DNA from 2 places in the Candidatus Desulfolinea nitratireducens genome. Region 2 is predicted to be linked to the other one. Evidence: predicted binding sites of a transcription regulator. Region 2 holds the regulator's gene; the other holds the start of a gene.
The links. Region 2 encodes LexA, which represses DNA repair genes until DNA is damaged. Its sites were predicted from a motif close to ACNGAACANNTGTTCNGT; they were not measured.
Positions count from the first base shown of each region.

Region 1: the regulator LexA is predicted to act here: its motif matches at 1,917-1,934, upstream of uvrB (excinuclease ABC subunit UvrB).

Region 1 is NZ_CEYOSI010000052.1:7,042-13,064, reverse strand. It holds gene uvrB (excinuclease ABC subunit UvrB) at 1-1,891, opposite strand, end outside; gene AC3DOM_RS06565 (GGDEF domain-containing protein) at 1,996-2,823, opposite strand; gene gltX (glutamate--tRNA ligase) at 2,987-4,477, opposite strand; gene AC3DOM_RS06555 (FtsW/RodA/SpoVE family cell cycle protein) at 4,539-5,639, opposite strand; gene minE (cell division topological specificity factor MinE) at 5,643-5,909, opposite strand; gene minD (septum site-determining protein MinD) at 5,911-6,023, opposite strand, start outside.
Region 2 is NZ_CEYOSI010000107.1:2,059-8,081, reverse strand. It holds gene AC3DOM_RS10545 (DUF2089 family protein) at 1-44, opposite strand, end outside; gene AC3DOM_RS10540 (MDR family MFS transporter) at 70-1,263, opposite strand; gene tnpC (IS66 family transposase) at 1,338-2,852, opposite strand; gene AC3DOM_RS10530 (hypothetical protein) at 2,935-3,177, opposite strand; gene lexA (transcriptional repressor LexA) at 3,470-4,147, shown strand; gene rplL (50S ribosomal protein L7/L12) at 4,223-4,600, opposite strand; gene rplJ (50S ribosomal protein L10) at 4,651-5,178, opposite strand; gene rplA (50S ribosomal protein L1) at 5,374-6,023, opposite strand, start outside.

The DNA.
Region 1 (6,023 bases), on a different contig from region 2:
CATGAGCGATAAGACGCTTCAGCTCAGATTTGGGCATGCGTGCCGCACCCTCAACGTTATACATTCCCTGGGGCTCTGCAACCGCACGCGCGGTAGCAGATAATTCGCTTGTAATATCGCGAACTGCCTTCATAATGCTGATCGGTTCAATTCCATGCTTTTCATTATGCGCAATCTGTTTAGCACGCCGACGGTCAGTCTCGTCGATGGCACGTTTCATCGATTTAGTCACTTTGTCAGCGTACATGATCACCCGCCCATCAACGTGTCGGGCAGCACGACCAATCGTTTGGATCAGGGCGGTATCCGAGCGCAGGAATCCTTCCTTGTCCGCATCAAGGATGGCAACCAGTGAGACTTCTGGTAAATCGAGGCCTTCGCGCAAAAGGTTGATCCCAACAACAACATCGAAGACACCCATGCGCAGGTCGCGCAAGATTGCAACACGCTCGAGAGTATCAATTTCTGAATGGAGATACTGCACTTTGATGCCCAATTCCAACAGATAATCGGCGAGATCTTCAGACATACGTTTGGTCAGAGTCGTAACGAGAGCGCGCTGCCCAACTTCCGTGCGCTTTCGAATCTCGCCGATCAAATCATCAATTTGCCCCTCAACAGGACGTACATCCACAGGTGGATCAATCAATCCAGTCGGGCGGATAATCTGCTCGACAATTTGCTCGGCATGCTGCATCTCATAGGGGCCAGGTGTAGCGGATGTATAGATCGTATACCCCATATGCTCTTCAAATTCTTCAAATGTAAAGGGTCTATTATCCAGCGCTGAAGGGAGGCGAAAGCCGTACTCAATCAGGGTGGATTTTCGGGATCGATCTCCCTTATACATCCCACGTACCTGAGGAACAGTCATATGACTCTCATCAATAATCAGCAAATAATCATTGGGAAGGAAGTCCATCAATGTCCACGGTGGTGTACCAGCGGGACGTTGATCAAAATGACGGGAATAATTCTCAATTCCCGAACAATAGCCGACTTCGCGGAGCATCTCAAGATCGTACTTTGTGCGCTGTTCGATGCGCTGTGCTTCAAGGATCTGTTCGTTATTCTTGAAAAATTCAATCCTCTCTTCGAGTTCCGTCCCAATATCCCTAACCGATTGCTTCCGTTTATCTTCATCCGTTAAATAGTGTTTTGCCGGAAATATGTCCACTTGCTCGGGCTCTGAAAGAATCTCGCCTGTAAGCGGATTGAATTCCATGATCCGCTCTACTTCATCGCCAAAGAAGGCGATCCGGTAGCCGCGCTTACTCTCATAGGCGGGCATAATCTCGATGGTGTCACCCCGCACTCGAAAAATGCCCGGGCGAAGCTCGAGATCGTTCCGCTGATATTGCCCCTCGACCAGACGTCGGATGAGGGCGTTCCGGCGAGTCAACTCTCCCACGCGCAATGTCACTGCACCACGGGTATATTCTTCTGGATTCCCCAATCCATAAATGCAGGAAACCGAGGCGACAATAATGACATCCTTGCGAGACATGAGAGAGGTTGTCGCAGCGAGACGCAGACGTTCTATCTCCTCATTGATGTCGGTCTCTTTTTCAATGTAAAGGTCGCGGCGAGGAACATAGGCCTCAGGCTGATAGTAATCATAATAAGAGACAAAATATTCGACCGCATTCTCTGGAAAAAACCCTTTGAACTCCGCGTAAAGCTGTGCTGCGAGAGTTTTATTATGCGCCATGATCAGCGCTGGCATCTGCAATTCCTGGATGATGGATGCGATAGCAAAAGTTTTTCCGGTGCCTGTTGCGCCAAGTAAAACCTGATGTTGCTTGCTTTCCTGCACACCTTTAACGAGTTGTGCAATTGCTTCCGGTTGATCGCCAGTGGGGACAAAGGGGGCTTGAAGTTTGAATTCCATATTTTATATTTCAGGGTCTGGGATAAAAGAACAAGTGTTCAGTATTTTACCATAGATAACAGCCACTCAATATCTGTGAGTGACTTGGGCTTTGCAGGTTATTATCAGGCGCCCCTTTCCTGCCAATACTTCTGTACATCTTTGCTATATATGACAATTTGATCGCGGCCCTGTTCTTTGGCACTATATAACGCCTGATCTGCTTGAATAACGAGCTCTTCTCCAGTAGAGGCATGGTCGGGAAATGTGGACACTCCTGCTGAAAAAGTAATTGAGAACTCTTCTTCATCAGTTTCAATTTTTATCTCCGAAACAGCCTCTTTCCACTCCAGCGCACGCTTATACGCCACTTGCGCGGATGTGTCGTAAAGGATAACCAGAAATTCATCGCCAGCGTATCGGCAAACAGTATCATCCTTACGGCACATCTTTTTAATTGTATTTGCTAAGATCTGCAACGATTTATCCCCGCCCTCCACGTGACCATAGGTATCATTAATTTTTTTTAAATTGTCCAGATCAAGGATGACAATACTGAGCGGCTCATCCCTTCGCGCCGCCCGGATAAGCTCCTTTTTGAGCGTTACATCCATATAGCGCCGGTTGAACACCCGTGTGAGCGGATCGCGGATGGACTGCTCGCGCAAGCTGGTTTCCAGTTGTTGGATTTCAGCCAGTTGGCGTTTAAATTGTGTGTTTACTTCTTGTAGTTCCGCTTCGGCTTGCTTGCGCTCAGCAATTTCCACCTGGTTTTGTTCATATAAGCGCGCATTCTCCAAGGCAATCGCAGCATGTTGGGCCAGCAATTGCTTTTGGGTTCCCTCTTCCACCTGCTTTTTCTCAACTTCAAATTGCTCCAATTCAGAAACGCGTTGACGAATCTCTTCCAATTCAGAGATGAGCTGTTCTTTGGATTTCTTCTGGTCCTTCATATTGAATCTACCTTTTTCATCTATCACAACCCTATAACGCCCCAACTCCTTGGCACGATAGAGTGCCTAGTCTGCCTGAATTAGGAGCTCTTCTGCATTTGAACCATGGCAGGAGAATGTTGCTACTCCGGTTTGTATAATTTCACATATTAAGGCAACGCTTTTACACATTCTCCAGTATCTCAATTCCCTTGCGAATACGTTCCAATACTTTTTCGCGCCCAATGATTTCCATCGTTTCAAAAACAGGCGGGCTTACCTTTTGAGCCGTCAACGCGTTACGCAAAAAACCAAAAACATGTCCGGCTTTCAATCCCATTTCAGTTGCCAAATCGCGCAAGGGCTGGCTTGCGCTTTCTTCGCTGAAATCCGGTAAAGAAGCGATCAGTGTTTCGATATGCTGTGCCATTTCCATTGACTGCTCAGCGGTCATCTTCTTCCCGATCAATGACTCTGGGTCAGGATAAACCTCATCTTTGAAGAAAAAGCCACCCTTCTCTGGCGCTTCAGCCAAATTCGCCAACCGGATTTGCAAAGCTTCGGCTACCTGCAAAAGTTTTTCGTCATCATTCACCAAATAACCACCAGCCTCAAAAAATGGTCTAAGGCGTGCGGCTAAATCGGCCACGTCCAAGGTGCGGATATAGAGACCGTTAAAATGATCCAGTTTACTGAAATTTAATGCGGCAGGTGCAGGGCTAAGTTTCTCCACGCTGAATTTTTCAATCAGATCCTCCATCGAAAACTCTTCGGTTTTATCATCGTAGCTCCACCCGATCAACGCCGCCCAATTCACAACAGCTTCTGGCAAATAGCCCATCCTCCCAAAATCGCTCAAGAAAATCGGCTTACCTGCCTCCATCAAAGCCTCGCTATCGCGCTTGCTCATTTTTCCTTTTCCGTCTGGCTTTAAGAATATTGACGGGTGGATCCAGGTCGGCTGATCCCAGCCAAAGGCCGCATATAAATGTCCATGCAAGGGAAAGGTAGGCAACCATTCTGAGGTGCGAATTGCATGCGTGATGCCCATCAGATGATCGTCGACTACAACGGCAAGATGATAGACTGGCAATCCATCTGATTTGACCAGAATCGTATCATCCAGGGTGATGTTTTCGACGGTGATATCGCCGCGGATCGCATCTGTTACGGTAATATTTCCATCGCGCGGCATCCTGAAGCGAATGACATGGGGCTCACCGCCCGCGACCTTTTGGTCTGCTTCCGCTAAATCAACATCTCTGTCAGGACAAATATTCCGATGCTTCTGGAATGATGTTTTTTCTTTTTTATCCTCAACATCTTCGCTTACGGCGCAAAAACAATAATAGGCCTGGCCACGCTCAACAAGGTGGCGGGAATATTTCTGGTAAAGTTCTCTGCGCTCAGTCTGACGATAAGGACCATATTCCCCACCAACATCCGGGCCTTCATCCCAATCCAGCCCCAACCAGTGGAGGCCTTCCATCAACTCTTCTTCTGCGCCTTTCACGAATCTCTTTTGATCAGTATCTTCAATGCGTAATATAAATTGCCCACCCGTTTGACGAGCCAATAAATAATTATAGAGCGCAGTGCGTCCGCTCCCAAGATGAGTTCTCCCTGTTGGGGATGGGGCAAAGCGTACTCGCACTGGTTTTATAGTTTTAGTCATAACTCTCCATTTATTTTTTTAAGTAAGAGTCAATCTATTTTTGACTGTCACCTGTGTTTGTCTAAAATTCCATCGCCCTATGGCGCATGATAACACTTTCTACCAATCCCACCCCCAACATTAATGAAAGCAAGCCACTCCCCCCATAACTTATAAAGGGCAACGGCAACCCCGATACCGGAATTAAATTCAAATTGACGCCAATGTTAACTGCGCCCTGAAAGAAGACCAAAGCCGCAACACCAATTGCGATCATCGTCCCAGAGACATCTCGGGCTAATCGGGCTGCGCGAATACAACGCCACAGAATAAAGGCCAAAATCGCAATTACCATCAGAGCCCCAATAAAACCAAATTCCTCTGAGATTGCTGAAAAGATAAAATCTGTATGGCGCACTTTCAAAAAACGAAGCTGCACCTGTGATCCCTGTCCGTAGCCTTTGCCAAGCCAGCCCCCAGAACCAATGGCTATCTTGGCTTGCTCAATATTGTAGGTTTCGCCATAAGTGGCATTTGGGTCAGGAAAGAAAAAGGTCAGTACGCGTTGTTGCTGGTATTCCTGAAGAAAGGGAAATGCTGCGGTAACGAGAGCAAGCCCACCAAATGCAAATGAAACGAGATGCTTTAACTGCAAACCGTTCATCCACATCATCACAATCCAGATCACCATGATAACAATTACATTACTCAAATTTGGTTGAAGTAAAATCCAGATCGTCAAACCCATGGTCCAGAGCAGGCTGGTGATAATCCAGCGCAGATCCCGAGGCTCACCCTTTGTATTTTCAAAATAACGTGCCAAAATCAATATCACGACGAGTTTTGACAACTCGGTTGGTTGGATAAAAATCACACCCACCTGAAACCAGCGAGCCGCACCAAAAACAGCCCGTGCGCTCATAAACAGAAAGATGAGCAAGATCATCATTACGAGATAGATTGGGCGATAAAGAACCAGCCAGTAGTTATAATCTATTGCTGCGATCAGCGCGATAACCACCAGTCCAATGCTAGCGAAAATTGCCTGTCGGTTAGGATAATCAACTAACTCGGCATTCCCTGCGACAGCAGAATCAATCATGGCAATCCCAAAGGCAATTGCCAATACAACGGCGCCAAGTAGCCAAAAATCAAAATGACGCCAGGATAAATTACGCTGCATGATCTACCGCGCCCGACGGCGAGACGTACTCCTTAGTGGGATATCTGCAATTAAACGCTGGGATCGGCCCTCACGGGCAATATCAATATGGACTGCATCCGGGTCGATCTCTATATGCTGGGAGATGACCTCGATCAATTCATCCTTGAGAGCCTCGAGTTCAGCAGGAGTCAAATCTGTTCGATCATGAGTCAAGACGAGTTGGAGGCGCTCTTTTGCACTCTGGGCGCTTTTTTTCTTCCCACCAGCGATTTTATTAAAGAAACTCATCTTAGCCTCTCCTCCCTGTCATTTTTGAAATTCGATTCCATAATCCACCCTGATTTTCTAAATCCATAAAAGGAACTTCCTCCCCCATAAGTCTGGCAGCAATATTACGAAAAG
Region 2 (6,023 bases):
AGTTCATCTTTGCAAACGGGACATTGCGTAAGTGCAGGATTCATAAGATATTCCTCATTTTTATTCGTTTTAGACAGCCTCAGGGGCTATCTCCCTTTCGACATGGGGTTTTTTCTCTGTAGTTTTTCGATGGAGCCAAAGAAAGCCAAAAGTAGCGAGCACTCCCACGATCCCGACTGCGTACCATAGTATACGCTGATCGGGGGCGTTATCCAAGACCATCCCAGCCAGGAGCGGCCCAAGCGCAAAAGGCACCGCACCGGAGATTCCAAAGATAGCCATATAGCGTCCGCGCATATCTTCCGGTGAGAAATGCGCAACCAAGGACTGCGCAACTGGAGCAACAAGCATCTCTCCAACGGTCAGGATCACCATGGCCATTGCAAAGAAAAGTGTGGTTGCAACAAAGCCGTACATAACAAAACCGATCGTATATAGAACCATTCCAGCTGCCATCATCAACATCGGCGGTTTATTTTCGATTTTACGCATAATCGGGAATTGGAACAAGACAACCATGAGTGCATTCAGACTGAGCAAGGCACCATATCTGGCCTCTGAAACACTAAATGTATCCCGCAGAAAAACACCGAGGGTGGTATTCAAGTTCATATAAACCAATCCCATTAAGATGCTTACGCCGATGAAAGCAAGGAATAGATAGTCACGGAAAACAAGGGCGTAGCCGCCAAAGGTCTGGGAGACATTTTCCTCTTCGGCACCTGGAGCTGTCTCTGGCTTGGTCTCAGGGATCAGAACAAATACCAGGGCGGCAACGATCAGGCTGATGACGGCATCCGTAATGAAAAGTAATAAGTAGGATCTTGCGGCAAGCAGACCGCCGATGGCGGGACCGATGGTGACGGAGAGATTAAATGCGACTCGCATAATCCCATAGCCCTGCGCCCGTTTCTTTTCTGGAAGTAAATCTGCCACCATTGCCTGACGTGCGGGGCCACCGATATCGATCACGCCAACAAGAGCCGCCAGCATGAAGAAAACTGTGATCGAGTTAACCAACCCCATCAGAACACTGCTCAAGGATGTTGCAATCAAGGCGAAAATGACGATTTGCTTACGTCCAAAACGATCAGTAAACGCGCCCCCCAGGATACTTCCGAATAAACTGGAAAGAGCGTATATTGCAAATAGGATCCCGACTTCCGTCATCCCAATCCCAAACTTGGCCGTGAGATATAAGGCAAAAAATGGGAAGAGCAAGGCTCCCCCCAAACGGTCAACAAAAGTAATCCCAACCAGCATCCAAAAAGTGCGGGGATATTCGTAATAAATGGATTTCCAGCGTTCTAATTGATTTTTAGTAACAACTCAGGCATCTAATCAGCTTGAACAGAGATGAAAGCGGGAAGGAAAGGGTTTCCAAGAAAAGCCAAACGTAATGCTTCCAGAATCGGCTGATCATTCTTACGAGCCGTTGAAAGATACCCACGGATTTTACAGAAAGATTGGGCACCCATATCCGTCCGAAAGCAGCCAGAAACTTTCTGTTTGACTTTCGTCATGCGGATATCCCGTTCAGCCAAATTGTTATCGAACGGCACCTTAAAATCGTGCATGAAAGCTAACACACCCGTTTGATGTTTTTTTAGCCTATCCAAAAGGTTCTTTGTTGGAGTCTGTTTTTTGCGACCTCGTTTCTTAACCTTTGGTTGATCATTTTCTGGTGGTGGCGCATTGGCTTGTAGTCCTTTTTCAATTATTCGAAGGTAGTGTTCCTCAAAACCCGCTTTCTTTTGCTCAGCTAACTTGGTTTGTTTACGATCTTTCGCAACGTCAACTTCTTTTTTGATCTCCAGGAGCAATTTCGCCATTTCTGGGGCCCAATCTTCTTCATATCGCTCTTCGATAAAAGCCAGACTGCGCAGATGGTGGGCATTGCACAAACCATGCTTGACGTTCTCGTATTTGAAATAGGAACTGTAATCGTCATGCACCGCAGTCCCTTTTCGATTAGGCATAATCCCAATAGCATCTAGCGCTTTGGAGCCCCGCTTCGGGTGGATCGCATAATGGGTTAATCGCTCAGTACTGCTGGAATGTAACCATTGTAGTTTTCCCGCAGTTCGAAGACCGGTTTCATCATGATGGGTTACATATTCATGCGCTGTCAAATGTGCTTTGATTTTCTCATTGACCAGGCTTACCTGTTGAGCCAACTTCAAACTCGACGAGATAATCGTTCCTTCGCTGACTTCTTGCCCATATAGATCGACCATGATCTCCGCTACCCGTTCAATCGACACAAAGTGATACTGATTGAAATACACCATTTGCGCTTTTATGCCTGGCCCATACTGAATCGGTTGCGTCACCATAGCTGGAAACTCAGCTTTGTTTTCCTGACCACATGCTGGGCAGGGTTTGATTTCTGCCTGATGCTCTGTGATCTCAACTTGTACAATGGGCAGATCTAATACTTGTCGACGCTCATGACCTTGAACTGCTACGCTCTCTAGTTCATGCTGACAGTATTGACACTGCCAAACCCGATGCACTTCCACTCGATCCGGGTTCTCTCTCATCTTCAATGTATATCCTTTGTGCCCAGATTGACCACCGCTTTTCTTGCCACTTGGCTTTCGCAAGCTACGAGTTCGTGGTTTCTTCAGACCATCGCTTGAGGGTGGCTTCCCACTGTTTTGGCTGTTCTTTGCTAATTGGTCTTCCAGTGCCTGCACCCGTTCTTGCAGTTTCTCAATGGTTTCTTGTTGCTTTTGGATCACTTCTACCCAGCTTGTTGCCTGATTGATAATCAACGCAACTATGGCGGCTTCGCCTTTGAGGTAGGCAGCATGGATTTCTTCTTGTCTGGGCAACTTTAGGGTTTCCATGCTCCAATTCTGACCGGTTTGCACGTTTTTGACAATGGTAAACTTCAACTCAGATTTAGACCTGAGTTGTTACGATTTTTAATCATATACCTATTCCAACGAGACGTTTATTGTTTGGTTGAAAATACCAGTTGCGTATCTTGCCGGATTGTTGGGCGAGTTTCTGGCCAAGGTAAATTAATATTGCGCCCATATACCTTCGGACTAAATTAATTTTTTTCTTCTTGCCAACCATGGTGGAAAGGCGATATTCCTGAGCAGCAGATTCAAGTTCTCGCTGTCGAGCAAGGCGGTATTCGTAATGATTATTTAATGTAGGAACCATTTCATTTCTCCTTACTTATTCCTATTTCTAAGAAACCATTTCAATTACATCAGCATTATACACATTATATTTAGCATGTCAAGGTTATTTATTAATTTTTTCAATTTTCTTATGTTTATATTAAGTTTTCGGTTTTATTCGTAAGAAATACAATTTTCCACAGAATAGGCTGTAAAAACTCTCTATGATCTACAAAAACATTTTTGAATTTAAAATAAGACCTTGACGCAGAACGCATGTTCGAGTATTATTTCATAGCACAAATGAGCGAAATTCGTTATGGAGGTGTTTTATGGTACGCAAATCTAAAGGACTTGGTGAGCGCCACAAAAAAATTCTGGCATTTTTGAAGACTTACCAGGAACGTACGGGTTACCCCCCCACAATTCGCGAAATCGGTGAGGATACTGGTATTTCGTCAACTTCAGTGGTTAATTATTATTTGGATCAATTGGAAAAGATGGGGAGGATCGAACGTCAACGGAAGATTTCACGCGGGGTTCAATTGGCGGGAGGCAGTCCTCTTGGAGAAATGTTCAAGATACCGGTAGCAGGTCGAATTGTTGCGGGCGAACCGATCCCGGTTCCAGCTTCTGACTTTAGCTATTTCGACGCCGAGACATCCATTGATATTGCGCGCTCGCTTCTTCCCAGTCCCGATAAAAGCGAAGGGCTTTTTGCCCTGGAGGTTGATGGCGATTCAATGATTGATGCGATGGTCAATGATGGCGATATTGTTGTTATGAAATCAACTGGTGGCATACAGCCAAATAATGGCGATATGGTTGCTGTTTGGCTCCCCGAACGCGATGAGACAACTTTGAAGTATTTCTACAAAGAAAAAGAAGGCTATAGACTTCAACCTGCCAACCCAACAATGGAAGCTATTCACGTAGACAAGGATGAAGCCCTGGAGATAAAAGGCAAAGTTGTCATGGTTATCCGCCAAATTGAGAAAACTGTAATTTAGTGAATTTGGCAATAAACTAAATAGAAAAAGCGGCTCTTGATAGAGCCGCTTTTTGTTTAAACTTTGGTTGAAAAACTATGCCAGCTCGACGGTTGCGCCAGCGGCTTCCAGTTTTTCTTTGGCGTCGGCAGCAGCATCTTTGCCAACCTGGGTCAGAATCTTGGAACCAGCGGCTTCGGCCAATTCTTTGGATTCTTTGAGACCAAGGCTGGTCAATTGACGAATAGCTTTGATAACATCAATTTTCTTGGGACCAGCATCTTTGATGACAACATCAAATTCAGTCTTTTCTTCAGCAGCTTCAACAACCGGAGCAGCGCCTGCGGCAGCAACAGCGACCGGTGCAGCGGCAGAAACGCCCCATTTTTCTTCCAATAATGTAACCAACTCAGCGGCTTCGAGAACGCTCAGCGTGCTCAGTTCGTCAACAATTTTTTCGAGATTTGTAGCCATATAAAACTCCTTACTATTCTATAAAATAGTGATTTAAATAGTTTCTTCCGCTAAGCAGCGGCTGGATTATCAGAATATGCTTTGAGGACTGCTGCCAACCCACGAGCAGGTTCCGCAACTGTACGTACAAGCTTGCTGGCCGGAGCCTGCAAGACACCCAGTAATTGGGCTCGTAAAACGGCCAGGGGGGGCAGTTTCGCAAGAGCAGAAACTTGCTCAGGGCTGAGTATCTCAGATCCCAAGTAGCCGCCTTTGAATTTGAACGCTTCAACTTCTTTTGCCATTTCAGACAAGGCTTTTGCTATTGATGCTACATCTTCAAATGCGAAACCGATCGCGGTGCTATTATCAAGATAGCCATCCGGGACATCAAAATCATTGGCTTTGAGTGCCAATTTAGCCAATCGGTTTTTAACCACATGAAACTCACCACCAGCCTCACGGATTTTAAAGCGAGCTTCTTCCATATCTTTTACAGACGCGCCTTTATATTCCATCAGGATCAGGGCCTGGCATTGACTCATCCATTCTTTATATTGAGCCAATACTTCTTCTTTGCGTTGCTTTGTTAGTGCCAAAGGTAACCTCCTTTCATAAAAAGTCTTTGCCTATCAACATCCACAGGCAAAGACTTTCTTCTCTCAAGGGAGATCCCCCGGAATGGGGGAGAACTTTCGTTCAGTCCTCGTCTGGGCAGGGAATTAAGCTCTGTTGAAGGAGCACCTGCTTTCTTCGGCGAAGTGATAGGTTTTTCGTAGGCGATAGAGTAAAACTTACTCCGTTGCTTCTAAGGATTGGGCCTGATAGGCATCAACTTTCACGCCGGGTCCCATCGTCGAGGCGACGGTTACCCGCTGAATATAGTTACCTTTTGCAGCGGCAGGTCTTGACTTGACGATCGCATTCATCAAAGACGTGAAATTATCAAGTAATTTTTCTGCGCCAAAAGAGGTTTTGCCAATCGGGACATGGATATTTGCGGTCTTATCAAGGCGATATTCCACACGTCCGGCTTTTGATTCTTCAATAACACGCGGCAGATCTTCGGCGTTGACAACTGTTCCGGCTTTAGGATTTGGCATCAAACCACGCGGGCCTAGAACACGTCCCAGGCGGCCAGCCTTCCCCATCATATCAGGGGTTGAGATCGCGACATCAAAATCGGTCCAACCATCCTGGATTTTCTTCATCGCTTCATCATCATCTGCAACGAAATCTGCGCCAGCATCACGGGCAATTGTAGCGCCTTCGCCAGATGCGAAGACCAATACGCGAACGGTCTTCCCCAGGCCATGAGGCAGGTTGACTACATCACGCACCTGCTGGTCAGCTTTACGGGGGTCTAGTCCCATACGCACATGAACCTCAACGGTTGAATCAAAACTTGTGGTCGAGGTTTCTACCGCCAGTTTCATTGCATCGC